Regions from separate parts of the Oceanobacillus sp. FSL W8-0428 genome, predicted to be linked through region 2. Evidence: riboswitches for the same ligand, from Rfam matches in the RefSeq annotation. Region 2 holds a riboswitch; each other region holds the start of a gene.

Region 1 (10,600 bases), 910 kb from region 2:
GATCCTGCCCCTTTTGGCAAATAGATTTTCGCAAGTTCATACTGTGAATCCCCTTCTAACGTTGGATAATTCACCCATGCAATGAGATGATGATTCGCTAAATATTCAGCAACCTCCTGAGCATTTTCAACATGCTGTCTCATTCGAACAGATAATGACTGTAATCCCTGAATAAATAACCAGCCATGAAAAGGGGATAACGCCGTCCCAAGGTTATGCCCGAGTTCAAAGCGGGCCTTCGCAATAAACGGACTTGCGCTGGGCAGTTCAACATACGATTGATTATTTAAAGCTCTGTTTGGAGTTGTAAATTCAGGGAAGTTTCCATTACCCCAATCAAAGCTTCCGGCATCAATTATAATTCCGCCAATCGCTGTTCCGTTTCCGCCAATAAATTTCGTGACAGAATGAATGACAATATCTGCTCCGTAATCGATTGGCTTTTGTAAGTATGGCGTAGTGAAAGTGGCATCAACAACTAGTGGAATGCCATGGTCATGAGCAGCCTTGCTAAGTGCTTTTATATCAGCAATCTGTAAGCCCGGATTACCGATTGACTCTGTAAAAACAGCTTTTGTCTTTTCATTTATTGCACCTCTTACTTCCTCAATATCTGTGCCATCTACAAAACGAGCCTTTACTCCAAAGCGTGAAAATGTTTCTGAGAAAAGATTATATGTTCCACCGTATAATGCATTTGTTGTTACAATCTCCTCCCCTGCTTTGGCAAGTGTTAATAAAGCTATTGTGATGGCGGATTGTCCGGAAGAAACAGCAAAGGCATCAACCCCGCCTTCTAAACCGGCTAATCTTTTTTCTAAAACACGATTGGTTGGATTCGCGTTACGAGAATAGATATATCCTTCTTTCTGCATCTGAAAAAGAGAAGCAGCATGATCCGGACTTTCAAACTCATAAGATGTTGTCTGGTAAATCGGCACTGCCCTTGCATGCGTTAATGAATCTGATTCCTGGCCTCCATGCTGTGCAACTGTATTAAAATTCGGTGTATCTTGCTCTTCAAAACTCATTGCTCTTCTCCTTTCTGTTTACACATCCTATAATTCATAATTTTTAAAAATATTTTTATAGTAAGATTTTCATCTGTTTTTTACTAATTGATTTTGTAAAATACTCTACCTGCTTCGTTAATCGCTCCAGCGCATTTGTGTGTACAATAGGATTAGCAGTATTTCTTTTATCAATCTGACTATCAACAAAATACACACCTTTTAAATTCATTCCCTTTAAAGAAGCCAGCAACGGTTTTAATGTATATTCCATCGCCAGTAAGTGAGAGGAGCTCCCTCCTGTCATTAATGGCAAGACCGTCTTATCCTCCAATACATCCTGCGGCAATAAGTCTACTAAAGCCTTTAAAATCCCGGAATAAGAAGATTTATAAACAGGTGTTCCAACGATAACTCCTTTTGCTTCTTTGATAAGAGAAGTTATTCTTTGAATAACAAGACTGTTAAATTCCCCATTAAATAATACGTCCTGGGGTACATCTCTGACAGATATATGTGTTACTGAAAAACCCTTTTCCTCAAGTGTGGATCCGATATACCTTAAAACTGCATTTGAACGTGATACTTCAGAGGGACTTCCTGATAGTACGACAATCTCACTCATCTATTTCATCCTTTCCATTCATTTTTGTATATTCGTATTTAGTATAATTTTAGAAACCTGAACTTCATGGTACTTTTACAGGAACACCCTTAAACAGTTTTATAAAAATAAAAAGGCATCTTTCATCCGATAACATATATTATCGAAATGGAAGATGCCTTTAGTTGTCTAATGGGCATACATAATATTAATTTTTTAAGAATGATTTTTCACTAAGGAAAAACGCTTCTTCTCGGTCGTATCTATTTGCGTAATTTTTCCGTCATGCACGGTAATAACTACTGAACCATATTCCAGTTCTTTCAATGCTTTTAAAATATGGTTCAATTTTACATCATCAATCTTTCCCAAGCCAGCTCCCCCCTATTTAAGAAATGTCATGAAAAATAAATAAATTCATTAAACTTCTGTTTTCCACATTGCGAAATCTCTCAAATCATGAGCTCAAACACACATGCCTTTGGTAGCCCAATCAGCAATTAAAAAAACAAAAATCCCACCTCTAAATAAGAAAAGGGTTGAAACAATATGGTTCACTTACTCTTCTTATCTATCAAGCTAAACACTTGCAGGAATTGGCACAGTACTTGCGTAAGTCTGTTGCCGAGGCTTCTTCGGGCCAGTCCCTCCGCCTCTCTAGATAAGATATTATTCCGAGTGGTTTAATTGTGTTTATTAGTTTACATACTATTTTTGGGAATGTCAATCCTTATTTTTAAACTTTTGAAATTTTTAATGTTATGGCTGCCTGCAGTGCAGCTAAGGAAGTGCACCAATATCTTCCCCACTTTATAGATAGAAAAGTCCTTGCTTAAAGATTAATTTAATTTCCCCTGCATTAAAATAGGCCAATGCTAAGATATTATTCTAAGCATTGACCTATAGTAGACCAGTCTTTCATTATTATTTAATAGATTTAAAATAACTTTTCCAAAAGAGCCTCACCGTAACTTCTTTACTGTCATTTTCCATTAAGTAAAAGCCAAAAGTGCTTTCTAGCTTTTCTCCTTTTTCTCTGCTGCAATCATTAAAAACATCGGCCGGCGCAATTCATGCTTCATTTCAGGTATCTTCTTAAGCATCTCCTCAGAAGGCACGGATTCTTCCACTCGCAAGATCTCAAATCCAGCCTGCGATAAACCATTCATAAATGTAGACACAGTACGATGATACTTTGTCACCGTTTCATTTAAAAAGGACGCTTCCCGTTTCCCTTCTATCTGGTAATTATCCACCGGCCAATGTAAAGGCTCCTTACCCGTTTTATCATAAATCCAGTCCTGTTCTTTTCTTGCGGTAAAAATAGGATGCTCTACAGAAAAGACAAAGCTTCCACCCGGCTTTAAAATCGCATATACCTTTTCACAAACACTATCAAATGATTCGATATAATGAAGCGCGAGTGAACTGATAACAATATCCATAGATTCTTCAGGGAAATCCACATCCTCGATAGCCTGATGCAGATACGTAATACCGGGATCATTGGTCAGTTCTTTTGCATGTGTGAGCATTCGTTCAGATATATCAGTTCCTATTACAGATTCTGCTCCCTGTTCTCTGGCATAGCGGCTGTGCCAGCCAAATCCGCAGCCTAAATCTAAAACATTTTTCCCTTTGAAGTCTGGCAGCATTTCTTTTAATATATGCCACTCTCCGGCTGCTTCCAGCCCTTTCTTAGACCGGTCCATTTCTGAGTATGCTTGAAAAAAATGATTATCATCGTATTTATTTTGTTTCATTGCTTTACTTCCTCTCCAACATATAGTGCTACTCTAAATTCATGTTCAAATAGACCCTTTAAAACATAAAAAAGCATATCTATTGAAAACATGCTTGTTATTGGCAAAACTATGTAGTTCCTGACAGCAACCTTATTCAAATTTAAAATATGATAAGGTATACCGTCAGAATTAATATCTTGAAAAAATCCTTTTGAAGATAATTTAAATCGAATCACTGAAGATGATTATATAGAGGATAAAGAGCAGCTATCACAAATTATAAAATTTTTTCATACCTGCAATGGTCATGATTGGTTCCTTTATAATCATAGCCAAAACCCCTATAAATTTGATTAAGTTTTTTATTGCTTTCCACACAGTCTAAACGAATCCGGCGCATTCCCTGCGTTTTTGTATAAGCTTCCATCCATTCGACAATCGGTTTTCCGAGCCCCCGTCCAATATGATCATGATCTACTGACAGGCGATGCATATAAAATGCATCCTCACTGGATTGCCCCCAAATATTCTTATCCCAAGGAGTCTGCATTTCGTTTAATGTAAATGTAGCAATAATATTGTCTCCTTCTTTCACAACAAAGGTAGACCCGTCTTCAATAGACTGTCTTACTTCTGGATCTTCCTCGTCCTGATCAAGGAACTCCCACTGTTTTAAACGGCTTTTCTTTAACCATGTGGTGACACCCTTTAACAGCCGGAGTATGGACTTCATATCTTCTTTTTGCGCAACATACACATCCAAGTCTTGGTTAATTGATCCAACTTTTTCTGACATAAATCTACCTCCTTATATCCTTTGCTATATATTCGACATAAAATTAAGAAATTCCTTCTTTTCATATAAAAATTTAATATTTCTATTCTAATTTTTTTGTTTATTTCTCATTAATCTGCTGACTATTCCTTGACTTTATTACGAAATTCAATTTGTTTAACGATACAAAACTTTACAATCTTTGACCTTGCTCCTTCTCTCATATTGATAAACTGTAAAGCAGTTTTGTAAAATTGATTATGCTGTTTCATAACGTTAACAATTTTCCCTTTAAATTCTACTTTATTCTGTTCAGTATCTGTCTTCAAGTATAATACACCTTTCACCGCGTCTCCTTCTTCCAATATTTTAGAATCGGAAAGAAAAGCTGCTCCGCCCCCGCTGATATCATGGGTAGTAACATTCAGCTTATCGCCTTCTTCATCTGAACCTTCAGCAGAAGGTAATATCAAAGTCATTTCTACAGCTGCCTTCACTCGGAAAAATTGCCTTCTTTGTACTACTTTTATTGAATCCCTCGATGGTTTCGTCATTATTATTTTCCCATTATCGTGACGATTTATTCTTGAGCCAAAACTGCACAGTCCTTTTTCATCATCATGAAAATAAACGGTAACATCCATGTCATTTTCAATAAGCATGGGTACATTCTGTTTATTTGCAGGTCTTTGAATCAGCAATTCAGTTTCATGCCGTATAAGCTGAGTAAAATAAATTTTTTTATCTGATGTTAAAATCTCCAGCATCTGACCATCCCAAAATTCCGTATAAATTTGTTCATTCATAAGAATTAGCCCCTTTTCTTCATATGCTTAACTGTCCATCCATTCATTTTATGTAATTTATCCGAGAAAAATTTCAAGTCATAAAAAAAACCAATTTCTGTATTTTTTATAGAACCTGTAAAAAAATAAATTTCTCAAAATAAATAAAAAGTTAATTTATACTACGATCCATGTTTCAAATTAGGTCTTTAGACAGGACCACTTTTTCCTAATTATAACGTTTTTTTAGAATTTTTGTAATGATAATTCTAATTTTTATTATTAATTTAGATATAAAATATCAGCTGTTTAATTGGATTTGTTGTCATGGCTATCGTAACGTATATACTAAAGATAAAAGAATTGATAAAAAGATTGGTAGTGATAATTATGAAGAAAAAAGTACTGTTTAGAGCTGATGATTTAGGGTATTCGGAAGCAGTAAATTACGGTATTGAAAAATCTGTCAAGGATGGCTTAATTTCCAGTGTCGGTGTCATGGTGAATATGCCTGCCACACAGCATGGAGTAGCTTTAATCCAGGCGGAGCCTGTTGCTTTCGGCCAGCATACAAATATCTGCGCCGGCAGACCTTTGGCTGATCCGGAAAAAATTCCGTCTTTAGTATCGGAAAATGGTTATTTTAGATCCTCTAAAGAATATCGTACTGCCAAAGAAGATTTTGTTGTATTCGAAGAAGCACTGATTGAAATTGAAGCACAATATGATAAGTTCATCGAATTATTCGGCAAGAAACCGGATTATTTTGAAGGTCATGCTATTGCAAGCGATAACTTTTTTAAAGCATTAGAGCATTTTGCGGAGGTACATGGATTAACTTATTCTGGGTTACCGGCAGGATCCAACCCAAATGATCTTACTAGTAATGATTCCTTTATTATGGTAAATGATACGAAGGTATATCTGATGATGGAAAGTATGCAGGCAGATTATAACCCTTATCATTCTTTGCAAAAAATGCTGGATAACCTGCATGAAGATGGCGTGGACATGCTCATTTTTCATCCTGGTTATTTAGATGATTATATTTTAAATCATTCTTCACTGTTGATTCCCCGGACACAGGAGGCTGCTATGCTGACGGATATTCGTGTCAAGGAACAATTAAACGAAAAGCATATTGATTTAATTTCTTATAAAGAGCTGTAATTAGAACGAAAAAAGCTTCTCCAGCCAAGTCGTGGGGAAGCTTTTGTCTATGAAAATCCAACCTTATTAATTTACTACAATATATGTTACTTTAACCGGTCCGTGGACACCAACAATCAGATTCATTTCAATATCAGCACTATTACTCGGTCCTGTAACAAAACAAATACTGGAAGGAGGAATAGTACCATTTTCATTGTCCTTGTGAATCTTACTTGCTGCCTGCGTCATTCTAGGCACAATGGTTTCTTTAGGAATAATAGCAATATAACATTTCGGCATCAGACTGATGGATCTGCCATTATCCTTATTTGTCATTAATGCAACAGTTCCTGATTCTGCAAGGGTAATATCGCTAAAAGAAATTCCTACATCTGTTCTTTCCGCAATAACCTGGTTTTCCTTACCAAGTCTCGCATCCCACAAATGGATATCCATTTCTTTTGAGAGTTCTTCATAAGTCTTGTCCAACCCGTATTCCTGATTACGCTTATCATTCGATGCAATAATAGAAGTTGCCTCGTATCCTTCCAAAACCTTTACCAAAGCCGCCTGCAAATCACTTTTATCTGTACGTACAAAATCTGTATGAATGACTTTACAATGCTCTTTTAACACTTCGATAAGCTGTTCTGTAGAATAATCTTTAAAAACCTCACGCTGTGGCTGAACACTATATTCCGGTCTTATCACAGCTTCTCTTTTTTGCGGACGGCCAAGGTTTGCAGCCAAATTACTTAAAAAGGAGTCACGATTTTGAATAGCCATTATGCTTCTCCTCCTTTTTGACGTTTATTCCACCACCTACGGAAGGATTGCTTGGCAGGTGCAGGGAAGTCACGGACATCTGTCCATCCTTTTAATGGACCAGGACCGTTTTCAACATACTCGTCCTTTGTCCATGGCTTTAATGCTGTTCTCGCTACTTTTGTGCTTAATTTATATGCAGCCGGATTCGATGCCCATTGTGCAAAGCCCTTCATCATGATTTTTTCTGAAACAGGTGATTTCTTTTCTTCTTCTACAATAATTTCGCGATGACGGATTAAATGCTCGTGTAATGGGATTTTTACCGGACAGGCTTCTATACAGGCTGCACATAAGGAGGAAGCATATGGCATTTCTTTATGATCCTCATAGCCATCCAGCAGCGGTGTCAATACAGCTCCAATCGGCCCTGGGTAGATAGAGTTATAAGCATGTCCGCCGATATGGCGGTAAACTGGGCAGACATTAATACAAGCAGCACAACGAATACAATGCAGTGCGGATTGAAATTCTGTTCCCAAAATTTTAGAGCGCCCATTATCAACAATAACCAGGTGATAATCGTCCGGCCCATCTATTTCTTCCTCTATGCGGGTTCCTGTGATTGTTGTAATATAGCTGGTCAGCTTTTGCCCGACTGCTGCTCTCGTCAATAAACTGACTAATACTTCCATATCCTCCCAGGTTGGAACAAGGCGCTCCATTCCCATTACACTGATTTGTGTATCCGGAAGGGAAGTAATCATCTCTGCATTTCCTTCATTCGTTACTAACGTTACAGAACCAGATTCAGCAATCGCAAAGTTACAACCAGTGATACCTACATCTGCCGATAAGAAATCCTGTCTCAGCTGTTCTCTTGCAAATGAAGCTAATTCTTCCGGTGTATCTGACTTAGCATAGCCTTTTTTATCTCGAAAGGTATCTCTGATTTGCTCTCTATTTTTATGCAAAGCAGGAGTTACGATATGTGATGGAGGATCTTCATCTAATTGTAGAATCCATTTTGTTATGAACAAGATGTGTCAACTCATGCCTGAGCAGTATTTCTGAAAATTCCACTTCAACCGGCCAGGCAAGAGCTGCTTTTCCGTCTTTTAATGGTGCCGCAAATGGGTTCCCCTCGAAAAAACCTATAAATAAGTACACATTGAATGGTACAAGGATAGTGCACCCCAATAGCCTTTTCACTTCTTCTAACGCTTTCTCCATTTGAATTTTCTCTGGATCAAATCGCTTTATTTGCTCTATATCTGCTTCATACTTTGGCCAGGCTTTTCTTAGCATATCCCTGGCAATAATTTGTCCTTCTTCACCTGGAGGAACTGCTGCAAAGCCATACCTCTCCTTCCAGATCTGCCAAATAACTTCCTCCTCTTTCTCGTGCCTGACTGCTTCATAAAAAGAAATAAACTTTGGTACAAAATTTATGATTTCTACCTGCATCATTTAAAACTACCCCTCCTCGGAAAAATCTCCAGATCTATCTATTTATTTTACTTTTTTCATTTATTAACCACTACTATTTCATATAAGAAGAGCGCAAACTTTATGTTTTAAACATAGAGTTTGCGCTCTGGATCATTTTTTGTTCCCTACTAAAATAAATTCATTAACCTTTCCCAAAATCCTTCACTTTCTTCTTCCTCTTCTACTTCAGCAGTATCTTCTTCCGGCTGAATACTATCTGTTTGAATAACAAATTGAACAGAGTTTGTCATATCATTATTTTCTTCAGATACGAAAGATACTGGATCAAAATCTGATTTATCATATTGAGAAATCATTTTATCGATTTCCTCCTGCATTTCATCAGGAATATTTTGTGTTGCATCATACAGCTGGCTGGTTCCATCCTGTAATTCATCCGTTCCCGCAGCAAGTTCATTTGCTCCTGTTGCTGCTCCACTAATTCCACCATGAATATCTGCATAGGAAGTGCTGAGTTCATTCACTCCATTTGTATAGCTCAGCAGACCTTCATGAAATTGATTATAATTGTCTGCCATTGTGTTCACGCTTGTAATAAATTCATCCAACCCTTCATCAATATCTATTTGCCCGACGGACTGTTCTATCTCATCTGCGAAACTGCGGATAGAACCGGCAATTTCACTGGCAGAGGTTTGAAATTCAGATAGTGCCGGCTCGACAGCCTCAAATGATTCTATTGATTCATTATAGACAGCTAATGCGCTTTGTGCAGCTTCATAAGTTCCTGTCAGCTCGTCGATAATCTCAGAATCTATCTCACTATCATATAAAACCTGGAAATCTTCTTCTGTTAATGTTGCTTCTGGTATTTGATCCATAGCGGTTTTCAATGCTTCCCTGGCATCTCCATAGCCTGTAGTCAAAGCATCTATCTCATCTGCTAATGCTTCCATTCCGGCAGCCATATCTGAAGCAGCTTCTGTCATACTGCCCAATTGGTCTATCCCATCAATACCAGTAATCTGACCAACTTCTTCCTGGATACTCTGAAAGGCATTGTTAATCTCAGATGATGCACCAGTCAATTCGCCGCTGGAATTACTTAACTCGTTTAAACCATTTTGGAATTGGGAGGAGCCATTCTCTAATTCTGTTAATCCTCCTCCAAGCCCTCTGATTCCGTCTCCAAGCTCACTTACTCCCTGATTAATTTCACCAATAGCGTCTGTTAAGCTTTGAAACTCCTCTGTGAGTGCATCTGTATCTGGACTATCTACAGAAACAGATGATGGTAAAGCTGAAATCTCCATTCCAGCTAATTCAAATTGATCTGTATCCGCTTGAAGCATCAGTGTCTCTTCTTCACCAGGCATCACCGTAAATGCAATCTGTTTATTTTTTCCGGCATTCGCTATGGTTGCATCCTCGGCTTCAATATTATAAAAGTAATCGGTATTCAATGACTGCGAAATTTGCAGCATATAGTTATCAAAGAAGGGTGTTTCTGCTTCTTCATTCTCTTCTACCTTTATTTCTATCTCTACTTGACCAGATTCACCAATAATCGTTTTCGGATCTACTTCTTCTCCGTCTAAATAATAATTAATTGTAAATTTCCATGGCAGTTCTTTTGAGAGATTTCCCTGATAATAAAATGTATCTGACGCAGCCTCCATTCGGATAGTATCTCCGTCTTGTTCGATTTTACTGGTATCTGTTAAATTTTTAACAGATTCATAATTACCGAAATCCTCAATAACTCCTGGTTCCTTTAATTCAAAAGCATTTACAACATATATATTTTCCAACGAGCCGCCCGCTTCTAAATTCGCATAAACAACCTCATTTTTCTCCTCAACTTTTCCTGTATCATCCTTCTCCTCTGAAGACTCTGCCAAAACGCCTGTATTGGTAAAAGGAATAAAGAATAAAGCCAGAGCGAGCCAGACCCATTTAATTGTCTTCCTCATATTCATCCTCCTTTTGAAACTTCATCCCTAACGATGTTTTTTGAAGTAATGTATCACCATAGACAAGTAATGCAGGCAGCAAGGTGATAACAAGAATAAATGCTAACAGTGCTCCTCTTCCTAACAGCAGGCCGATTGATCCGACAACAGGGTTAGAAGAAGTCATCCATAAAACAAATCCGACTATGGATAAAATGGATGCAGAAACGGCAATGGAGAAGAGCTTATCGTCCAATGTCATTTTCATTGCCTTCCATTTTGGCATATATCTTCTATAATTTTTATATGTCTCCGTCAATAATATTGCATAATCCACTGTTGCTGCCAGTTGGACAGTAC
Region 2 (10,600 bases):
CAATCTCTTTCATAATCTCCACCGTATATCCCGTTAACTCATCATTCTCATCGTAATAGGATGCACCGATCAGGGTTCCAGAAGTCCCAGCCACAATTTCGCCTTTTTCCTGAATTTCTTCCCAATGCTTATCCTCTGCTTCGGCATTATCTTCGTTGTCGTTATCCCCTTCACTACAAGCAGCCAGTAAAAATACTGTAAGAAGCATAAAACTAAAAACAAATAAGTTCTTCCTCACCACAAAACCTCCCTGTATTATACTTTTTATACAGAAATAGTATAACAAAGAAAGTCTTATATGAAAACATTTTATAATTCTGTATAATAAATTCTAAATCTTATAGTAATACAATTTAACAAATGCACATTTGTTGATTAATTTCTCCCTATAAAAAAGGAAACGGCTAATTATCTGGCCGTTTCCTTTCTAAGCTCTTTTCTGATTTAGAATCGTTGCATTTAAAATGCCGCCGATAATAATAATAATTCCAAATAAATAGAACCAGATTAACAAAATAATAATAGTACCTAAACTGCCATAAGTGGCAGAAAAATTCCCTAAGTTATGCACATAAAAGGAAAATCCCCAGGATACCAGCTGCCAGGCAAGTGTTGCAAATGCTGTACCCCAGACCACCTGTGAAAATTTTAGTCGCCGATTAGGCGCAAGCTTATACAAAAATAGTAACACGATAAAGAAGATAAGAGATGAGACTACCCATCGCAAGGTTCCCCATACCGCTAAAAAAGATTCTGTAAAACCAATCCAGGAAAAAAGATAAGTACCAATCATTTTTCCAAAAACCGGCAGCAATAAAGCTAAAATTATAATTAAAACCATCCCTATTGTAAGCATCATTGCTACAAGCCGTGAAACTATAAACGAGCGGTCTGTCTTAATCCCGTAAGCGTGGTTAAATGCTCTGGTAATTGCATTGACACCATTGGACGCTGCCCATAAGGTTCCAATAATACTGATGGAAAGCAGACCGCCGTTTTGAACAGTTAATGATTGCAAATTTGTTGTAATAAGCCCCATCACTTGCTCAGGTGCGAAGTCTCCAATTGTTTCCAAAATCAAACCCATATCAATCGGCAGGTATGGAATTAGATTAAGTAAGAAAATTAAAAAAGGAAATAAAGACAATATAAAGAAATAAGAAAGCTGAGCTGCCAGTCCAAACACCTCGACTTCTCCATAACGTCTCCAAAAATCCTTGCCTATACCCTGAAGGTTTCGAATGCCGATCCACCTGCCCTTCTTGCTTGGTGAGCTTCCTCTTTAAAACAGCTTGTTCAAAAAAGGAGAAGGGAGATGTTAAAATCTTTATCTCAATACGAAATAAAGGTAACATTTTATTTTTTTACATTCTTATCCTTCCATCAACCCTTACTTTTGAACATCCTGTATTAATCTATTGCTTTACCTGAATATTTATTCGTAACTTTATCTAATGTTTGCTCCACTTGCTCTAAAGCGTTCATAGCATTAGAAGATCCACTTTCAAAAACATGATTCACCTTATCCACTGTTTTTTGCAGGCCTTGAATTGCTTCGGAAGGATTGCTGATATAATAAGATGATGCAGCTTTCATATCTTTTACTTTTCCGCATGCATAACTGCGTGCTTCTTTATCAAATAATGATGCTGCTCCTCCAATAACTGCTCCTGCAACGACACCTAAAATAATTTTACGTTTTCCCATTATTATCTCTCCTTTAATTTAAATGATGCTTTTCTTTTAAAAATTGAAGTAATCCGTAACAGCCATCTGAAACTAACCGATACGTCTGTCCGAAATCTCCTGTGTAATATGGATCAGGAATATCATCTTCTTCTATGTCCTCCACAAACTCCATTAATTTCACAATCGCTGTTCCCTCATGGTGGTTAGACCCGATAAGCGTATTATAATTATTCTGATCCATTGCAACCAGGTAATCAAATTGATTAAAATCATCTGCTGTAAGCAGTCTTGATTCCATTCCATCATAGGAAATGCCCTGCTGGTCAAGTATTTCCTTTGTTCCCGGGTGGGGTGATTGTCCGAGATGCCAATCTCCTGTCCCGCAAGAATCAACCTGCACGCTATCTACCAGCTGCTCTTTCTTTACAAGATCCCTGAATATCGCTTCTGCCATAGGGGAACGGCAAATATTACCTAAACAAACAAATAATACACGTACCAATCGTTTTTCACCCCATTCATCTCGCGTCGACTTAAAAAATAAGCTCTTCCCAATTAACACCCTAAACGGTATACAATAAGTTTAGGGTGTTTTGCTGTAACTCTATTATAAGCAACTTAGACCGATAAGCAAAGAGTTAATTGTAGAAAGTTGTTATCCTGCTTCCATTTTTGTCGAAAAGATACAGCCTTTAAAATACGCTCATATCCCAGCTGTTTGCAATATGACGGAGCAATTTAATTCCTGCAACACTATTTCCCTGCTTATCCAACGCCGGCCCAAACACACCAATACCGCAGCCATCTAAAAATGGCAAATCATTATTACGGACCCTTGGCGGTACAACTGCTAAAATACCGCCAGAAACACCACTTTTTGCTGGAATTCCGACATAGGAGGCAAATTTCCCGGAAGCATCATACATACCACATGTTAACATCAGAGATTTGGCAATTCGAGCTACGTTCTTAGGAATAATTATTTCTTCTGTATCAGGATGAATCCCATCGTTTGAAAGAACCAGGCCAATACGGGCCAAGTCATCGGTTGTAATATTAATAGAGCATTGTTTAAAATAAGTTTCCAATGTTACCCCTAAATCCGATTCCAAATATCCCTCTTCCAGCAAATAATAACCGATAGCTCGATTACGCATCGATGTATCTCGTTCAGAGACATAAACATCTACATCTATTTCAGGTCTGTAGCCAATTATTTTTTCCATTAAGTTAAATAGTGGCTCCAGCTTCTCATCTGATGTATTTCCATTTAATAAAGAAGATACTGTAATCGCTCCTGAATTTACCAAAGGATTAAAAGGGCGCTTCGGATTGTTAATCTGCAAATGCATAATGGAATTAAATGCTTCTCCAGTCGGCTCTACATCTACACGCTGCAAGATATAAGTTATTCCCCTATCAATACATGCAACAATAAAACTTAAAACCTTGGATATACTTTGAATGGAGAAGGAGTGATTTAAATCTCCTGAACGGATCTGCATTCCTCCCTTACCAATAATTGTAATACCTAAAGCATCAGGGTCTGCTTCCTCTAATTTCGGTATGTAATCAGCAACCTTCCCAGTGTCTGTTTGTTTCTTAAAAAAGGTCACCCAATTATCTACATATTCCTGGAGCCACTGTTTATTTTTTTCAGTATTTAAATTTACATATCCTTGTACCATGTATTGACACCCCGCTTCTATTATAATTGTACAGATAAATTTATGAATATCCTTATTTGAACTATACCCCATATAACAATTATTTACCCATTAACATATTTAATATTAATTATTTGTGTCTTAAAAAGAAATAATACTATTTAAAAACAAATAAAATTATAATAATTAAAAAAGTATTGACTTAAATGAGAATTTAGATTAAGTTATTACTTAATAATAAAATTGAATCCATATATCTCTTATCAAGAGTAGCTGAGGGACTGGCCCGTTGAAGCTCGGCAACCTTTTATGTTTATGCATAAAAAGGTGCTAAATCCTGCAAAACGATACGTTTTGGAAGATGAGAGAGGAAATTTGTACATTGGACAAGCCTCTCTTTCTTTAATTCGAAGTAAGAGAGGCTTTCTTTTTTTATTTAAAAACGAATATGAGGTGGAAAACATGAAGAAATTAGCATTATTATTTGTTATTTTATTATCCGGAATACTTGCTGCCTGCGGCAATAACGCGGAAAATGCTGAAGCACTCAGTGAAGATAAGCTTGTTGTCGGTGTTACTGCCGGGCCGCAGGAACAAATTTTAGAAGCTGCTGCAGAGGTAGCTGCAGAAGACGGTCTTGAGATAGAAATAAAAGTATTCTCTGATTATGTACTGCCAAATACAACGTTAGCTGAAGGTGATTTGGATGCAAACAGCTATCAGCATAAACCATTTTTAGATGAATTCAATGAAGACCATGATACAGATTTAGTACCAGTCCGAGAAACTATTTTAAATCCAATGGGGGTTTACTCAGAAACATATGATAATATTGATGATCTCCCTCAAGGCGCAACATTCGGGCTTCCTAATGATCCGTCTAATGGAAGCAGATCTCTATTTATTTTAGAAGAAGCAGGCCTAATTACACTGGATGAAGAAAACAAAGAAACTGCATCTATTCATGATGTTGTTGATAATCCGCTCGAGCTGGAATTTGTAGAATTAGACGCTGCACAGATTCCTAACCAATTAAGTGAAGTAGACGCTGCTGCGATTAATACGAACTTTGCTTTAGGGGCCGGAATCAGTCCAAAAGATGATGCTATCTTATTGGAATCCACAAACTCTCCATATGTAAACTACATTGTGGTCCGTGCGGAGAATCAAGATGATCCAGTCGTAGAAACACTGGTTAATGCTTATCAGTCTGATAAAGTAAAAGCATTTATTGAAGAAGAATTTGAAGGCTCCATTATCCCCGGCTGGGAGGATTAAAATATCTATTAACAACTAGCTGTATGACTCTTACTTCAAGAAAAAAGAAGTTATACCCATTTTAAGCGGGGGATGAAAAATAACTTCCCCCCAAATAAAGTTTCACATTACCTCTATCAATACATATCTGGATACTGACAAAAATAATATTTGCGAAGGGATTTATCTTGTATGTCTAATTATCTTTATATCGAAAGAAATGGCTCCATTGCAACCATTGTCATTAATCGGCCAGAAAAAAAGAACTGCTTCTCTCTGGAGATGTTCCGTCACCTTGAGGATTTATTAGATGAATTAAAAGAAGATCAAACAGTGAAGTTCCTTATCCTTCGAGGTGTTGATGATACTGCGTTTTCTGCCGGCGCAGATATTTCTGAATTTCTGGAAGTCCGCCTTCATGCTGAAAAAGCGAAAGCATATAACGATTTTGCACTTGGGGCTATTGAAAAGCTCTATCGCTTTCCCAGACCGACAGCAGCATTAATTCAAACACTTGCCATCGGTGGAGGACTCGAACTGGCTAATTCATGTGATTTTCGCTTTGCAACGCAAGGAAGCAAGCTTGGCATTACAGCAGCCAATATTGGAATTATTTACAATCTAACAAGCACCAAACGTCTATTTAATCTGGTTGGACCATCACAAGCGAAGAAATTACTTTATACAGCAGAATTAATTACGGCAGAAAAAGGCAAAGAAATCGGCCTTGTCGATTTTATCTGTAAACCTGATGAAATCGAGCAGGATGTTAATAAATTTGTAAAACGCGTGCTTCAAAAATCCCCTGTTGCCAATGCAGGAATTAAACAGGTCATCCAGGCAATTATTGATGGTGAAAATCAGGAAACAGAAGATATCGCAAATCTTGTCTTAGACTCTTACAGCTCAAATGATTACACAGAAGGCATTCAGGCTTTTTTAGAAAAACGGAAACCAGATTTTTCTTAATTAAGGGGTTTATATACAAAGGAGAGAAATATATTGGAACAAGCTCTTAAAGGAATGAAAGTCGTAGATTTATCTCAGGTTTTGGCTGGCCCTTATTGCACTATGGTATTAGGCGACATGGGAGCAGACGTTATTAAGGTGGAGAAATACCCGCTGGGTGATGATACACGGACAATGGGACCTTATATTAATGAAGAAAGCTATATGTACATGATGGTAAACCGCAATAAGCGGGGAATGTGTGTAAATTTAAAAACGGAAGCAGGATTAAAGGTTTTCTATGAACTGATTAAGGATGCAGATGTTCTCGTTGAAAATTACCGCCCCGGCGTTACGAAAAAGCTCGGTATTGATTATGGAACATTAAAAGAAATTAATTCAGATATTATCTATTGTTCTATCTCCGGCTATGGACAAACAGGTCCTTATCGTGATAAGGGCGGATTCGATATTATGGCACAGGGTCTTTCCGGTTTAATTGATATGACTGGTGATAAAGAAGGTAAACCTGCAAAAGTAGGTATCGCTATCCATGACATTGCTGCTGCAGAAACAGCCATTCAGTCCATTCTAGCAGCTTATATTCATCGGCTTAAAGGAGGAAAAGGACAATATATCGATATTTCCCTCGTCGATTCTGGGTTAGCATGGACTGTCTGGGAGGCTGCTGCCTTTTTTGGAAAAGGTGAAATTGCAACCCGTAATGGTACAGCACACCGTGTTTCAGCTCCTTATCAGGGATTCCAAACAAAGGATGGCTTCATCCTGATTGGTGCCGGAAATCAGAAGCTGTGGGAAAATCTATGTCAGCACGTTCTTCATAAACCTGAATGGATCAAAGAGGAGCGTTTCTTAACAAATAGTATTCGGGCAGAAAACGTAGAAGAATTAGAATCGGAGATTGAGAAAGTATTAACAACCAATACCTCTGATTATTGGTTAAATTTATTAGAAAAGCATGGAATTCCATCTGGTCCAATCTTATCATATGATCAGGCTCTCGGTAATGAACAGATTCAAGCCCGGGATATGATTTTAGATTATGAACACCCGGCAGGCGGTTCTATGAAAACACTTGGTTTTCCAGCCAAGTTTTCCGAAACTCCTGGCAGACTTCAAAAACCAGCCCCGCTTTTAGGCCAGCATAATAATGAAATTCTAGAAGAGCTCGGCTATAGCCTAGAGGATCTGGAGCAGTTAATGAATAATAATATCTTAAAAGTTAATCATATTAACGAAAAAGTAAATTCATAATAAAAAAACCTTCCCGTCTGGATGTACTCTCTTTTTTAAAAGATAGTTATTCCAGACGGGAAGGTTTTTTATTTAAACTATAAAGTTTATCAGCTTATTTTCCGATAAACATTTGTGTCCAGTAGTTACCGTCTTCTACGTAACCAATTCCAATATGAGTGAAATCACCGTTCATGATGTTTTCGCGGTGTCCCTCACTGTTCATCCATGCATCTACTACTTCTTCTGGGGACTGTTGCCCTTGAGCAATGTTTTCACCAGCAGTATTGTAATCAATACCGAAGCTTTGCATCATATCAAATGGAGAACCATAGTTTGGGCTATTGTGATCAAAATAGTTGTTTGCTTGCATATCCTTAGATTTCGCGCGGGCTACTTTGCTTAGCTCAGAATCTAATTCAAGTGGAGCAAGTCCTTGTTTTTCTCTTTCCTGGTTTGTTAAGTCAACTACTTCTTGTTCAAATTGACTAACATCACCATCTGCTTGCTGATCTTCTGTATTTTTCTCAGCTTCTTCTTTATTACCAGTCTCTTCTTGATTTGCTTGTTCAGAAGATTGGTTTTCTGCTGGTGCTTCTGCCTCAGCTTCAGCGTTTGGAGCAGCTTCTCCATTTATTAGATTAAAGCAATCGAAGCTACCTTGTTCAAATTGCTCATTATTTAATTCGTTCCAGCCCTGTCCATTAGCTGAGTAATAGACCTGCATAGAATTTTGAGGAGAAGCTCCATTATTTGCAGATGCTTCAGCATTAGAAACAAATGCTCCTCCGAATAATACAGTTGCTGACAACGCCGTAGCAATGCCTACTTTCTTAAACATGCACATACACTCCTTTGTTTTGTTGTTTTGTTTTGTGCAAAATGATCATAACACGGGTTTTCCTGTAATATTTGAAATAATTAAGGCAAGGTTTACCAGAGTCATTTCTAAGGGATTATTTTCTTGCTCTTAAACTTGTAAAAGCCTATCAAATCTACTATTCTAAATTGGGTATATTTCTCCTGTGTTGGAAATTAAACAATAGATAGGAAATCATTTCTATAAAACGAATATTGACAAGTTTCTACAGCAGGTCTAATGTTACATTATAAGCAAAATTGTAACGAAAATGTTACTTGATTTCATTTCTTTTATGTTTTATTTTATAGACTAGTTCTTTCTATATAATAAAGGGAGTTTAACACCCCCAAAAAAGCAATTATTTGATAGAATAGTATTCTAAGAAACTGAAATAAAATAGAAATGTGTAAGAAATGTATAAATGGAATAACAATATATGTTCAAAAGGCTGACAACAAGAACTAATTCATTAAATTTTGAACACTATTTAATACGGAAAAGTGTCGTATATTGTCTTTTCTGTCTACAATCGAAAATAAAAAATGTATTTATATGGAGGATTTTATATATGTTTTCAAGCGCTGAAATTGGAATTGATTTAGGAACTGCAAATATCTTGGTGTATTCAAAGTCAAAAGGAATTGTATTAAACGAGCCATGTGTAGTAGCAATCGATGTGAACACTAAGCAGGTGATGGCTGTGGGGACAGAGGCAAAAGAAATGGTTGGTAAGACACCAAAAAACATCATCCCGATCCGTCCTTTAAAAGATGGTGTTATCGCTGATTATGATGTTACTGCCCAATTACTGAAAGAATTGCTAAAAAAAGTAAGCAAAACACTGGGTATGTCTATGCGTAAACCGAATGTTATTGTATGTACCCCATCTGGCAGCACAAGTGTGGAAAGAAGAGCAATTCATAATGCTGTATCAAGCTACGGTGCGAAACAAGTTCATTTAATTGAAGAACCTGTTGCTGCAGCTATTGGAGCAGATCTGCCTGTAGATGAACCTTATGCAAATGTTATTGTGGATATCGGCGGTGGAACATCGGAAGTTGGTATTATTTCCTTTGGCGGAATTGTATCCTGCAATTCTGTGCGTACAGCCGGCGATAAAATGGATGAAGAAATTATCCAGCATATCCGTAAGCAATACAATATTTTAATCGGGGAACGTACTGCCGAAAATATTAAAATGGAAATTGGTTATGCACATCCAAACCACAAAGAAGTAACAATGGAAATTCGTGGCCGTGATATGGTTACAGGGCTTCCAAAAACGATTGAGGTTACTTCTACAGAGATTTATGCATCTCTAAAAGAATCCTTAGAACAAATCTTAGAAGCAATCCGTGCAACTCTGGAAGAATGCCCGCCTGAATTAAGTGGTGACATTGTTGATAATGGAATTGTTCTTACTGGTGGAGGTTCCCTACTGAACGGTATGCAGGAGTGGCTTGCTGAGGAGATCAGCGTCCCTGTTCATATGGCTCCAAGTCCATTAGAATCTGTAGCAATTGGAACTGGCCGTGCACTAAAAATGATTCATAAATTGCAAAAAGCAGCAAAATAGAACTTGTATTTTCTCTAGAGAATATATATAACGTTGTATACCAGTATTTGTTTTTAATTAATTTCATATATAATCTGCGGGGTTTTCCTGCACCCCACAGATTATCCAGCCTTTTAAAAATTTGATTTAAAAAGGCTTTTTAAAGATGCTTTAAAGAGCTGTTTCTATTCAAAAGAAATCAGACAATGAGTTCATCTGATTTCTTTTGTGATTCAGCTTCATATTTTAGTTTAAGTTGCAAAAAAAATTAATCCTCTTCCTTTTTTTAAAATTAACAATTAGGAAGCTTATTTGTCTTGATTTCTTATAAGATTTCTTTCACTTTATCAGGAAATAGTTGAGTGGTTCTCCATAGATATTTTTTCTTTTATGATTACTCCTCTTTTCGCCATTTCTCCGATATAAGCTTCACCCGGGATAATTTTCTCCGGTGGATAGACACCTTTTTTAGTAATTGTTCCATCAGCAATCATTTGGGCAGCAACAGAAATTGTATTTGCAGTAGCACGTGCCATCGCAGTTACCCCTGTTTGCTGATCTTTATATGTTGTCATTTCATATGTGAATTGTGTTTTCACTTGCTTATTATAGCCTGTAATGATAGCACGTAATAAAACGGCATCTTCTTTATCCTTTAAATCAACAATTGGGTCCAGTACCTTTAATAAAACCTTCCGAGGGCTGATTTGTATGCCATCTACGACTACTTCATAATTATTTCTGGTCAGGTTCAAATCTACTAGAAGCTTAAATTTTTCAGCATGCCCGGGATAGCGGATGGTTTTATACTCCAATGTCTCTAAAAAAGGGAAAGACTTTGTCAATGTCGATGTTCCACCTGACGTATGGAATGCTTCCAGTTCATCAAAATCATCAAATTCAATGGATTCAATTTCTGATAAAGAAGGTACAGTAATTAATTTATTTTCCCGGATAATCTCTGACGGATCAGTATAGTGGTCCAGTACGCCTTCCATGGAAAATACATGATTATATTTCAATGGATCCTCTGGATGAACAGGGATTCCACCAACAAACAATTGAATCGAGGCTGCTTTTTCTAATTTGCTGACTCCATAACCGGATAATATATTAATCATGCCTGGCGCAACGCCTAAATCAGGAATAATTGTTACACCTGCCGCTCTTGCCTCTCCTTCTAAATCTAGCACTTTATCCGTAATATGATCAATATGTCCGCCTAAATCAACAACAGAAGTTCCTACTTTGATACCTGTTTTGGCAACTACTTCATTAAAGGTATAAAATAGCGCATTCACAACAACATCAAAACGGCTCATAAAATCCGCAAGCTCATCTTCATTTTTCGCATTAACCTGGTAGGCC
Region 3 (10,600 bases), 1.5 Mb from region 2:
AATGGAACGAAGGGAAGACAAAAACATGGTGATAAAGATAGAAGCTTGCAATCAAAACGATTTGCAGATGCTGCAAGAAATCAGTATAGAAACATTTATGGAAACATTTCAAGAGCAGAATACACCGGAGAATATGCAAGCTTATTTGGAAAGTGCATATACATTGGGTAAGCTCCGAAAGGAAATGATGAAGGAAAATTCATTTTTCTTTTTCATTTACTATAATAACCAGCTGGCTGGATATATGAAGGTGAATACAGATGACGCCCAGTCAGAGGAAATGGACGCGGATGCGCTTGAAATAGAACGAATTTATATTCGAGGCGGCTTTCAGCGGAAGGGATTGGGAAAATATTTGATGAACAAAGCAATTGAAATAGCAGAGAATAAAAAGAAGCAGAAAGTATGGCTGGGTGTTTGGGAATATAATGAGCAGGCACTGGTCTTTTACAGGAAAAATGGTTTTGTACAGACCGGATCGCATTCCTTTTTTATGGGGGATGATGAGCAGACAGATTATATTATGACGAAAACACTGTAGATATCCATAAAGGAGAGTAGCTATGTATATACCTAAGTGTTTTAAAGTCACGGATACGAAAGAAATTTGGGGATTTGTCAAGCAGTATTCCTTTGCAACACTGGTTACGACAGAGAATAATGCACCTGTTGCAACACATCTGCCGGTAACAATAACCAGAAAAGATGATGATTATATCATTACAGGCCATGTAGCCTACGCAAACCCGCAATGGAAAACATTGGAGAATGTAGAGAATGCACTGGTGATATTTCAAGGACCGCATGCGTATATTTCCCCGACCTGGTATTCGCATGAGAATGTTCCAACCTGGAATTATCAGGCTGTCCATATGTATGGAGTTCCACGAATACTGGAGAAGGATGAACTTAGGGAGTCGCTAAAAATTCTTTCAGATAAGTATGAAAAGCATAGAGACCCTTCTTTTTCAGTAGAGAAGTTTACACCCAAGCTGTTAGAGGCACAGCTGAAAGCAATTGTTGGATTTGAAGTTAGAGTGACAGAAGTTCAGGCGGCCTACAAATTAAGTCAAAATCGAAAAGAAGCTGATTATAAAAGTGTTATGAATCATTTGCAGGAGGAAGGGGATCCTGATTCCCGTCAAGTCGCAGAGCAGATGAAAAAGAATATGCCATTGCCATGAGATAGCAGTTCAAATTATGAGAGGAAAGAGGTTGGATGAAGCCATTTTTAAATTTATGAATTATTGAAACTGGACAGTATTAATACTATCGCTGGAAGGTAGAGCAGTTCGCTCCACTATATATTAATGTGTCCGGTTTCAATCCATTTGAATGCGCTGTATACCTTTGATATAAATTCTCTAATAATGAATCAACTGTCTTCTGTGTTTTCAAGAGGGTGTCTGCTCATTTTGTACCCTTGCAGTATAAAACATATAAGTGTTAGCACAAGCAGTGCACCTACAGGATACAAAACGGCAGTACTATCAATGAATGTACTGGAACCTGGATCAATTACAAACCCAAGCAGCTTCGTAAAGAAAATACCAAAAGTTAAGCCGAATACTACCCCATAACAAACAAAGATGAATGCCTGCCAAACAATAACGCACATCATACCGTTCTGTGTTAAGCCTGATAGACGTGTAATCCGGTAGCTGGTTTGCTGCGTTAATATGTCGTTCATCAGTGTTTGCAAGATGCCGAATGCTGCACTTGCGATTAAAATAATCAATGTTCCGATAACCAGGACATATCGCTGCTGAAACATCTGGTCACCTTCTTTTAGCTCTGCTGTTTTTGTAGTGAAATGTAATGCAGGTATTTTACTGATAATGGGCTGCAAAACGTCCACATCGTCGGTATCAACAAAAATTTCACTTACATTCAAAACATCGGCTATTTCTTCGGACCAATCGACAACAATACTGTTAAATGGAAATAAGGATGATTCATTAGAAATTGCACTGACAATAAGTGGATCATAGCCTGAGTAATTATAAAGATCAGTTATTGGCAGCTCGTCTCCCACTTTAATATGATGCTCTTCTGCAAAGCTTTCTTCCACAATTGCCCCCAGTTAAGGGATATTGCTTATCTTGATGGGAAAGATTTGTTGCGCGTATATCTGTATCAATGATTTTATCAGGTAATTGAAGGCTGAAGCTTGCAATTCCACATTTAACTATTGTTTAATGAGAGATTTTTTTATCCTCTTTTTTAGATGTATACATTAGAATTCCCATTACAGTAATATTAACGGCAATAAGTATAATACCGGAAATGATTAAATAGGATTCACCTTCTAGAATGCTGCCACCAGTAGAGATTTTACCAATAATCTCAGGCACACTAGGCAGACACATTAAGAATATAAATATTGCCAAAAACCATTGCTTCAAGATAAGCGTGACAATAATGAAAATACTTAAGAGAATAGCTCCGATAATAAGGTTTACAATAAAATTGCTCTCTGCAAGCACAATCCCTGGATGATTTCGGATAATAAATTGTCCGCCGACCAGAGCAGCCATGTAAGGAGCATAAAATAAAAACAGTCCGATGTAGGTTTTTTTACTGTCTCCATATTTTTGAACGATTTTTTTTAAGGAAATGATAGTAGCCGCTGTTCCGATAATCAGCACTGCAAGGTTATACAGGATAACACTTGTATTTAATTCAAAGTCTCCGCTGATTAGGTCAGGAATGATAAATACCCCCAGCAAATAGACAAGTAATAAAATACTATATTTAATAAAACCTTTGTTTCGCGGAAGTTCTTCGGAAATAGACCGGATATACGCCTTCACAGAATTTCCGGTAATACTTCCTACACTTTGCCCATTTGCTTCCGCTTCTATTAAATGATCTCGCAGTTCTGCTTCAATTTCTTGAATATCTTTTTCTCTTTTACCGCGGCTTATTAGCTCTAAACGTAAATTCAGCAAAAATTTTTCTGCTTCTTTACTTAGCATCCTCCACACTCCTCATCAAGTTATTCATCCCTTTATTCAGATAGGACCATTTATTCCGAAATACGGCTAATTCTTCCAAGCCTTTATCTGTGATTGTGTAGTATTTTCGTTTTGGCCCGCCTGTATCGGATTTTTTCAGTTCGGTTTGGACATATCCTTTTTTACTTAAGCGCAGAAGTACAGGATAAATACTTCCGTCACTGATTTCCGGGAAATCCCGTTCTTTTAATTTCTCTAAAATTTCATATCCATAAGTTTCACCTTGAGAAATTAGTCCTAAAATTGCTCCATCTAATAATCCCTTCATCATCTGATCAGATACTGACATGCCGTACCTCCTTGACTATCTTGTAATATACTATAGTTGATTAAAAGGTAATTGTCAACTATCTTATATAAAAAGATAGTTGAGTTTTTTCTTTTACTTTAGGGATAGGTAAAGACGATAATAATGGTGTAATTCAAAGTAGCTGAAATTTTTATTTATAGATTTGAAGTGAAGGGGAAATGATAAATCCATTTACATAAGAAAAACCAAGAAAATCACTTGTTCTTTAAAACACTGGTGTTCTTGCCAAGGAGATGTCCGCTACGGGAAGCGTAGTGTATTTCTGGAGCGGCTATCTCCAGCATTTTTTATACTTTCTTACTCTTTAAAAAAAAGAAACCCGGGCATGCCCGGATTTCCTTTTAACAATTTACTTCAATTTATTCTGCAAATACCTTATGCCATTCTGCTTTATGTTCCAGTAATTCTTTTGCTAATTCTTTGGCACCTTCTAAGCTGTGGCTCGCAGCCCAGCCGCATTGAACTTCATTACATGCGGGAACTTCTTCAGCATTTAATACATCTTCTAAAGTTTTTTCTACTGTTTCCAGAAGTCCATCATAGTTGTCATCGTTTAAAATAGTTAAATAGAATCCAGTTTGGCAGCCCATTGGACTAAAATCTACTACCGTATCATGATGGTTTCTAATTAATTCAGCCATTAGATGCTCCAGTGAATGAAGTGCAGGCATATCCATATGTCCTTTATTCGGCTGTTTTAAACGCAGGTCATACTTATAGATAACATCTCCATTTGCACCTTTTGTTGTTCCAGCCAAACGGATATAGGGTGCTGCCACTTTTGTGTGATCCAGATTAAAACTTTCTACATTCATTGCTTTTACCATAATTGATACGCTCCTTCTTTTTTCTTTAGTTTAACATGTTATTCTTTATTTTTTTAGTTTCCAGCTTTTTTAAATCTGGGAAAGCCTATTAATATAGCAATGATACCACAAATTCCTAATGTCATTGGGTAAATAGAATAAGGTATGATGCTTACTGGTGAAATAGCTGCAAGACCGGCAGCCGCCAGCATTTGCCCTCCATAAGGAACGAGCCCTTGCCAGCAGCTTGAAAAGATATCCAGCAGACTGGCAGACTTTCGCGGGTCAACGTTATATTCATCGGCAATATTTTTTGCTAGTGGTCCAGTCATAATAATCGAAATGGTATTGTTTGCTGTTGCGATGTCGGCGGCACTTACTAACCCGGCAATACCAAATTCCGCTCCTTTTTTCGTTCTTATTCTGCTGGTTACAGTATTGAGCAGCCACTGAATACCACCATTATATTGGATGATGCCAATCATTCCGCCAATGAAAATAGCAACTAGTGCAATATCCTGCATGTTTAAGACCCCTTGAGAAACGGCTTGGATAAGTCCCGTTCCGGTAAAAGAACCATTGAGCAATCCAATAATACCGGCTAGAATAGTTCCTCCGAATAGAACAATGAGTACATTGATTCCGATAAGCGCACAAACTAATACAGCAATATAAGGCAAAACTTGAATAAATTCATAAGGATATTCACCAGCTAATTCAACGGAGCTCCCACGAGTGATAAACCAAAGAATAATAGATGTAACTATTGCTCCCGGTAAAATAATAAAAAAGTTTGTCTTAAATTTATCACTCATTTTTGTATGCTGTGTCCGTACGGCAGCGATGGTTGTATCTGAAATCATAGATAAATTGTCTCCGAACATTGCTCCACTGATTACTGTCCCCATTGCTAGTGCCAGTGGAATGCCGGTTTGCTCAGCAATACCTATGCCGATAGGGGTAAGTGCAGCAACAGTTCCCATAGAAGTCCCCATGGAAAGAGAGATAAAACAACCGACAATAAACAGGCCGACCATCAAATAATTACTTGGAATGAACGACAGCCCCATATTAACTGTTGATTCAACGGCACCCATTTCTGAAGCGGTCTGGGCAAATGCCCCAGCCAAAATAAAAATAACTACCATTAACATGATATTTGGATGTCCTGCACCTTTGGTGAATATCTCCAGCTTTGCAGTAAGTTTTTCTTTTCGATTCATTGCTAGTGCCGCAGCTGATGCAATAATGATAGCAACATTAATTGGCATGTTGGAAAAGTCGCCTGTGATTAATCCAGTGCCAATAAATAAAAGTACAAAAATAAGTAATGGTAAAAGCGCCAATAAGCTTCCTTTATTTTCTTGATTAGCCATTGAAATCCTCCTGATTTTTTATCTGTTTAAGATAATGGAATATAAAAAACGATTAGTTCATGGTCATACCGCCGGTAACATTTACTCCTTGCCCTGTCATATAATCCGAATAAGTGGACGCCAAAAAGATAACAACATTTGCAATATCCTGCGGAACCCCTGTTCTTCCTAAAGGGACCTGAGAATTATCCTCGAGTTCAATTGCCTCCGCATTAACTTTTCGAAGCTCACCGCCAATCGTTCTTTCTGTCCTCTTCATATCTGTTTCAACGATACCTGGGCAGACGGCGTTCACATTGATTTTATCCTTAGCCAGCTCTAGAGCAGCAACCTTGGTCATACCAAGAACAGCATGCTTTGAAGCGACATAGCTCCCCATAAGCCGGTATCCGTTTTTGCCGGCCTGTGAAGAAATATTGATAATTTTTCCGCCTTCTCCCTGCTGTTTAAGGGCATTAGCCGCCGCCTGCATACAGAGGTAGACTCCTTTTGCATTAACATCCATTGTTTTATCCCAATCATTTTCCTTTATATCAACAAAATAATCCATTGTAGAAATTCCAGCATTATTTACTAAGATATCTAATCTGCCAAAATGATCTATCACATGCTTGACCATATTGTCTATCTGATCACTTTTTGATACATCGGTGGCAATATATAAAACATTAGCTGCTGCATTTGCAGGCGCATCTATTTTGTCAGCTACAGCAACCTTTGCCCCGCAATCCAGAAGTGCCTCTACAATTGCCTTGCCAATTCCGTTAGCTCCACCAGTTACAATCGCAACCTTACCTGTTAAATCCATTGTGTACATCACGAACATTCCTTCCCTTCATTGCTGGAATAAAAAGCAAAATAAAAACCCCTTCTTAAATCAAAAGAAGAGGTAAAAATGAAATAAATTATTTTTCTCTTCCTATCTCTAAGCTTTGATGCTACTGGAATTGGCACAGTACTAATATAGTCCGCTGCCGAGGCTTCGAAGGGCCAGTCCCTCCACCTCTCTAGATAAGAAATTATATACTTATAGAATATGAATTTTGTAATTAATAGTAATAAGATACAAGAAATAAATTTGAAAGTCAATATTTGTTGTGGAATTACCTTTCCAATTTTGTTCTTTTCGAATACCCTGTTTAACTGTAGTTTAGAAGCAAATAGACCTTAAGGCTTAGACAAAGATATTTCTCAGGCTCATTACGGGGAAGTGCCAAAACCGATAAGATAAAGATACGATAACGAAAGGGGAAAAACAAAATGAAAAAATTCATGTTGTTTGTCGGAGGACTGATCGCGGTGCTTGTCCTTCTAGCAAATTTAGGTCCAATGGTATTACTGGCATTAAGCGTATGGCTACTATATATATGCTTTAAAAAATTTATGAGCACAGATTCAACTGCTGCAAAAGTAGGTTGGGCGATACTCGGATTAGTTGTAGTGAGCATTACATTCTCTAATATTTATGCTGTTTTAGGTGTTGCAGCGGCATATGCGCTTTACCTTATCTATAAAAATTGGAACACACCGGAAAGCTCTGTTGTCCACGAAATAAAAGAAGATGAAGACCCATTTACGAATTTTGAAAAACAGTGGGCGGAGTTAAACAAATAAAAATCATAAAAGGAGAGATTGATTATGTCAACAAATATTTTCACTCGAATGAAGGATACGATTTCAGCAGATTTACACACAATGATGGATAGAAAGGAGCAAAAGAATCCAATTGCTGCGCTTAATCATTATTTACGCCAAAGTGAACAGGAAAAAGAAAAAGTAAGAAAGCTGATTGACCGCCAATATAAATTAAAAGAAGAGTTTGCACGTGAGTATATGAAAGCACAGGAACTTGCGGATAAACGCTTAAATCAAGCACAAATCGCAGATCGTGCTCAGGAAGAGGAAATGCATGAATTTGCTCTAAAAGAGCATGAAGAATATCAAAACCGTGCAGATCGTATGAAAGCATCCAGAGAAGTAGCTATTACCGAGCTTGAAAACCTGGAGCAGAAATACGAAGAGATGAAGCACCGCTTAAAGGATATGCACCTGCGCCGTATGGAACTGATGGGACGTGAAAATATCGCAAAAGCGAATCATCAAATTAATCGGGTAGTGGAAGAGTCACCAGAAAAACCATTCTCTAAGTTTGCAGAAATGGAGCAGTATATTGAAAACCTGGAGTACAAAGTAAACAGCTCATACTATCGAAGCACGTTTGACAACAAAATTGCAGCAATTGAGAAGAATTTAGATGAAAAGGAAACAAACTAGAGCGCATAGACAGAAGCGAAAAAATTAAAAAGTGTTCTTAGCAGCTCAAACAGCACTCCCCTCATTGCCAATTGGTAATGAGGGGAGTGCCTATTTTGAAAACCAAAATAATTGCAGTATAAAAATTAATTAATAAAATTAGTATGGCGTACTTTCCAATCTTCCAGTTTAATAAACACCCAGAATCCATAGATACCTAATGTGATAATCGTTAAAAGCCACCATTTGATCCAGTTGCCGAAAAGGCCAACAGCTGAACCTGAAAAATGCATCCGTTTGCCATCAATAACTGTATGATTTATTCTCCAACCATAAATCATTGTAATTGACCACGGATAACAAATTCCTAGTGTAAAGACCGTCACTAATGTCCCAAGAATAACCCAGCCAATGAATTGAAGTAATCCACCATCAAAGAAGCTGGTTCTTCCTTTAAATGTTTCTACTCTCTCATTCTCCACCATTAACTCCCTGCTCTCTATGTAAATGATGCTGTATATTCTACCAGAAAATAGAAGGGATTATCGATACTTAATTGTATTGTAGTAGATTTTCTGTGGGAGTATTTGTAAAATAAAGACAATTCAAATGAAGGGAGTGTGCCATTGTTTACAACGCCCATCATTTTAGAAGAAAAAACAGACTACATGAAGCATGATCGGCTGACGAAAAAGCTCATACAAGAGTTTTTTGAGGAGTTCATCGAAGGCTTTTCCCCCGAACTTTACCCCTATATTGATTTCTCCAAGGTGACATTCCTTGAACAGGAAGTATACTTGGACTACATCAATGGCCGCAGGAAGGAAATAGATATTCTCGCTGAAGTAAAGCTGAATCACCAGGACAAAATCCTCCATATTCACACCGAAGCACAGTCAATTCATGAAGATGATTTCCCCGAAAGAATGTATCTCTATTTTTCTTACCTCTACGCCAAACACCGCAAACCGATTCAACCCATCGCCGTTTTGAGTTATACTAGAGAAAAAGAAGAACCGACTCAATTCCAAATTAATACACCTACACAAAACGTACTTCAATTTAATTTTTTACAATTACATTTAACCAAGAAAAAGTGGAAGGAATATATTCAATCAGACAACCCGGCGGTGGCAGCGTTACTCAGTCAAATGGGCTATGAAGAGCATGAACGTGCTTAGGTAAAGCTAGAATTTCTGCGCATGATTACCCGAATGAAAATAGATCCAGCCAAAACAACATTTTTATATGGATTTTTTGAGACTTATTTGAAGCTAAATAAAGAGGAGGAAGCGCAAATGATGGAGAAAATCGAAAACTTGCCGGAAGAGGAAAAAGAAATGGTACTTCATCTTCCTAATTCATATTTTGAGAAGGGGTTGGAAGAAGGAAAACAAGAAGGAAAGCGGGAAGGGATAGCAGAAGGCAGGAAAGAAGGTATACAAAAACGGAATCAGGAAGTAGCGTTGAAAATGATTGCAAGAGGAATGCCGATCAATGAGATAGCAGAAATCACAGAGCTGAGCAAAGAGGAAATTAAAAATCTTGCTGATAAATAGACGGGTATAGCTGAGCTAAAAAGTGAGCGACTCTAATAAGGAGTAATGCTTGCTTTTTCTTTTCTTATCTAAAAAAGTTAAACCGGCTAATTTCTTCAAAAGCTTTTATCAGATCGTCATAAGAGTGTTTAAAGTCACTATCCACCCATTTCATCAGAATATTCCACATTCCGCCCGCATTAAAAGCTAAAGCAAACTCCATATACGCTTCATTCATGGAGTAGGAAAATTTGTCTTTAGTCAGTCTGTGGATAGATGGTAAATGCTTATTAAAAGCCTTTAATAGCAAGCTGTCTAAATCATTTTTTCTAGTCAGCCGAATAAAGTCTATATGCTCTATCCAAAATGCGACAAAAATTTTGGATACTTTCCCCATGTCCATATTTTCTCCGGCTTCCAGTCTTCGCAGGTACTCCTGAGCCAAGGAATCAAGGTATTGTTCCAGTAAAGCTTGTTTGGAATCGAAATGACGATAAAAGGTACTTCGATCTAAATTTGCTTTTTCAGCAATTTCCTTAATAGAGATTTTATGATATGGCTTTTCTTCCAAAAGAGACAAAAGCGCCTCTATCAGCCATTTCTGGGATCTGATGGCAGAGGGGTTGTTACTTGTATGCGTCATCTTGGCTCACTCCTCTTTGTAAATCCAACAAATAAAGGCGGTTTGTAGGACTTATCGAGATTGTATTGCTAATTCGCTAATGCTAGTATACGATAACCTTAAAAATGCAACAAATGTTGCACTTATTTCAGGAAAAAAGAAGAAGGTTTTCATGGAGACAGGCAGATTTTACAAATATCTAAAAAAGGAGAAAGGGTATGGCAAAACTGATCAGTAAAGGTATTGTAAAAGCAGCGGGAATGATGAAAATGGATAACCGAATCAACTATTTTAAAGTGGACCCGGCAGCATTGGAAACGATTATGGATGCTGAGAAATATGTACGGAAAACCTCCATTGACAGGAAGCTGAAGGAGCTTATTAAAATCAGGGTTTCACAAATTAATGGATGCTCTTATTGCTTGAATATGCATACGAGGGCAGCCAAAAAGTTAAAAGTCTCTGATGAAAAGATAGATATTTTGAAGAATTGGAGAGAAGCAGAGACCTTTACAAAAGAGGAAAAGGCGGCATTGGCATTGGCCGAAAATATGACACTGGTTTCGGAAAACGGTGTCAGTGATGAACTATATGGACAGGTGAGAGAACATTTCAGTGAAAAAGAATATGTGGAACTGGTAATGGTTATTATTCAAATTAATACGTGGAACAGGTTGT

The links. Region 2 has a riboswitch for S-adenosylmethionine ahead of MKY30_RS14780 (MetQ/NlpA family ABC transporter substrate-binding protein). Riboswitches for the same ligand answer to the same signal wherever they lie in the genome.
Region 1: another riboswitch for S-adenosylmethionine. It lies ahead of MKY30_RS10250 (YezD family protein); the one in region 2 lies ahead of MKY30_RS14780 (MetQ/NlpA family ABC transporter substrate-binding protein).
Region 3: another riboswitch for S-adenosylmethionine. It lies ahead of MKY30_RS07345 (SDR family NAD(P)-dependent oxidoreductase); the one in region 2 lies ahead of MKY30_RS14780 (MetQ/NlpA family ABC transporter substrate-binding protein).

What each region holds. Positions count from the first base shown of each region.
Region 1 covers NZ_JBBORB010000001.1:2,190,528-2,201,127, reverse strand. The annotation lists gene MKY30_RS10260 (O-acetylhomoserine aminocarboxypropyltransferase/cysteine synthase family protein) at 1-1,031, opposite strand, end outside; gene ssuE (NADPH-dependent FMN reductase) at 1,087-1,635, opposite strand; gene MKY30_RS10250 (YezD family protein) at 1,831-1,977, opposite strand; SAM riboswitch class I at 2,179-2,282, opposite strand; gene MKY30_RS10245 (class I SAM-dependent methyltransferase) at 2,631-3,377, opposite strand; gene MKY30_RS10240 (GNAT family N-acetyltransferase) at 3,637-4,155, opposite strand; gene MKY30_RS10235 (flagellar brake protein) at 4,278-4,940, opposite strand; gene MKY30_RS10230 (ChbG/HpnK family deacetylase) at 5,247-6,089, shown strand; gene MKY30_RS10225 (LUD domain-containing protein) at 6,156-6,857, opposite strand; partial or broken gene MKY30_RS10220 (LutB/LldF family L-lactate oxidation iron-sulfur protein) at 6,857-7,864, opposite strand; gene MKY30_RS10215 (hypothetical protein) at 7,842-8,306, opposite strand; gene MKY30_RS10210 (YhgE/Pip domain-containing protein) at 8,456-10,261, opposite strand; gene MKY30_RS10205 (efflux RND transporter permease subunit) at 10,245-10,600, opposite strand, start outside.
Region 2 covers NZ_JBBORB010000001.1:3,101,906-3,112,505, reverse strand. The annotation lists gene MKY30_RS14805 (transporter substrate-binding domain-containing protein) at 1-238, opposite strand, end outside; gene MKY30_RS14800 (YhjD/YihY/BrkB family envelope integrity protein) at 428-1,243, opposite strand; gene MKY30_RS14795 (YtxH domain-containing protein) at 1,411-1,707, opposite strand; gene MKY30_RS14790 (low molecular weight protein-tyrosine-phosphatase) at 1,721-2,191, opposite strand; gene MKY30_RS14785 (glutaminase) at 2,382-3,377, opposite strand; SAM riboswitch class I at 3,614-3,724, shown strand; gene MKY30_RS14780 (MetQ/NlpA family ABC transporter substrate-binding protein) at 3,819-4,634, shown strand; gene MKY30_RS14775 (enoyl-CoA hydratase/isomerase family protein) at 4,806-5,582, shown strand; gene MKY30_RS14770 (CaiB/BaiF CoA transferase family protein) at 5,616-6,836, shown strand; gene MKY30_RS14765 (CAP domain-containing protein) at 6,931-7,656, opposite strand; gene mreBH (rod-share determining protein MreBH) at 8,246-9,253, shown strand; gene MKY30_RS14755 (saccharopine dehydrogenase family protein) at 9,580-10,600, opposite strand, start outside.
Region 3 covers NZ_JBBORB010000001.1:1,612,469-1,623,068, forward strand. The annotation lists gene MKY30_RS07305 (MarR family winged helix-turn-helix transcriptional regulator) at 1-1, shown strand, start outside; gene MKY30_RS07310 (GNAT family N-acetyltransferase) at 26-541, shown strand; gene MKY30_RS07315 (FMN-binding negative transcriptional regulator) at 564-1,184, shown strand; gene MKY30_RS07320 (ABC transporter permease) at 1,376-2,071, opposite strand; gene MKY30_RS07325 (hypothetical protein) at 2,196-2,978, opposite strand; gene MKY30_RS07330 (PadR family transcriptional regulator) at 2,968-3,306, opposite strand; gene MKY30_RS07335 (S-ribosylhomocysteine lyase) at 3,687-4,154, opposite strand; gene MKY30_RS07340 (Na+/H+ antiporter NhaC family protein) at 4,208-5,509, opposite strand; gene MKY30_RS07345 (SDR family NAD(P)-dependent oxidoreductase) at 5,562-6,326, opposite strand; SAM riboswitch class I at 6,426-6,527, opposite strand; gene MKY30_RS07350 (lmo0954 family membrane protein) at 6,770-7,123, shown strand; gene MKY30_RS07355 (PspA/IM30 family protein) at 7,148-7,783, shown strand; gene MKY30_RS07360 (DUF898 family protein) at 7,909-8,247, opposite strand; gene MKY30_RS07365 (hypothetical protein) at 8,389-8,943, shown strand; gene MKY30_RS07370 (helix-turn-helix domain-containing protein) at 9,061-9,321, shown strand; gene MKY30_RS07375 (TetR family transcriptional regulator) at 9,386-9,943, opposite strand; gene MKY30_RS07380 (carboxymuconolactone decarboxylase family protein) at 10,192-10,600, shown strand, end outside.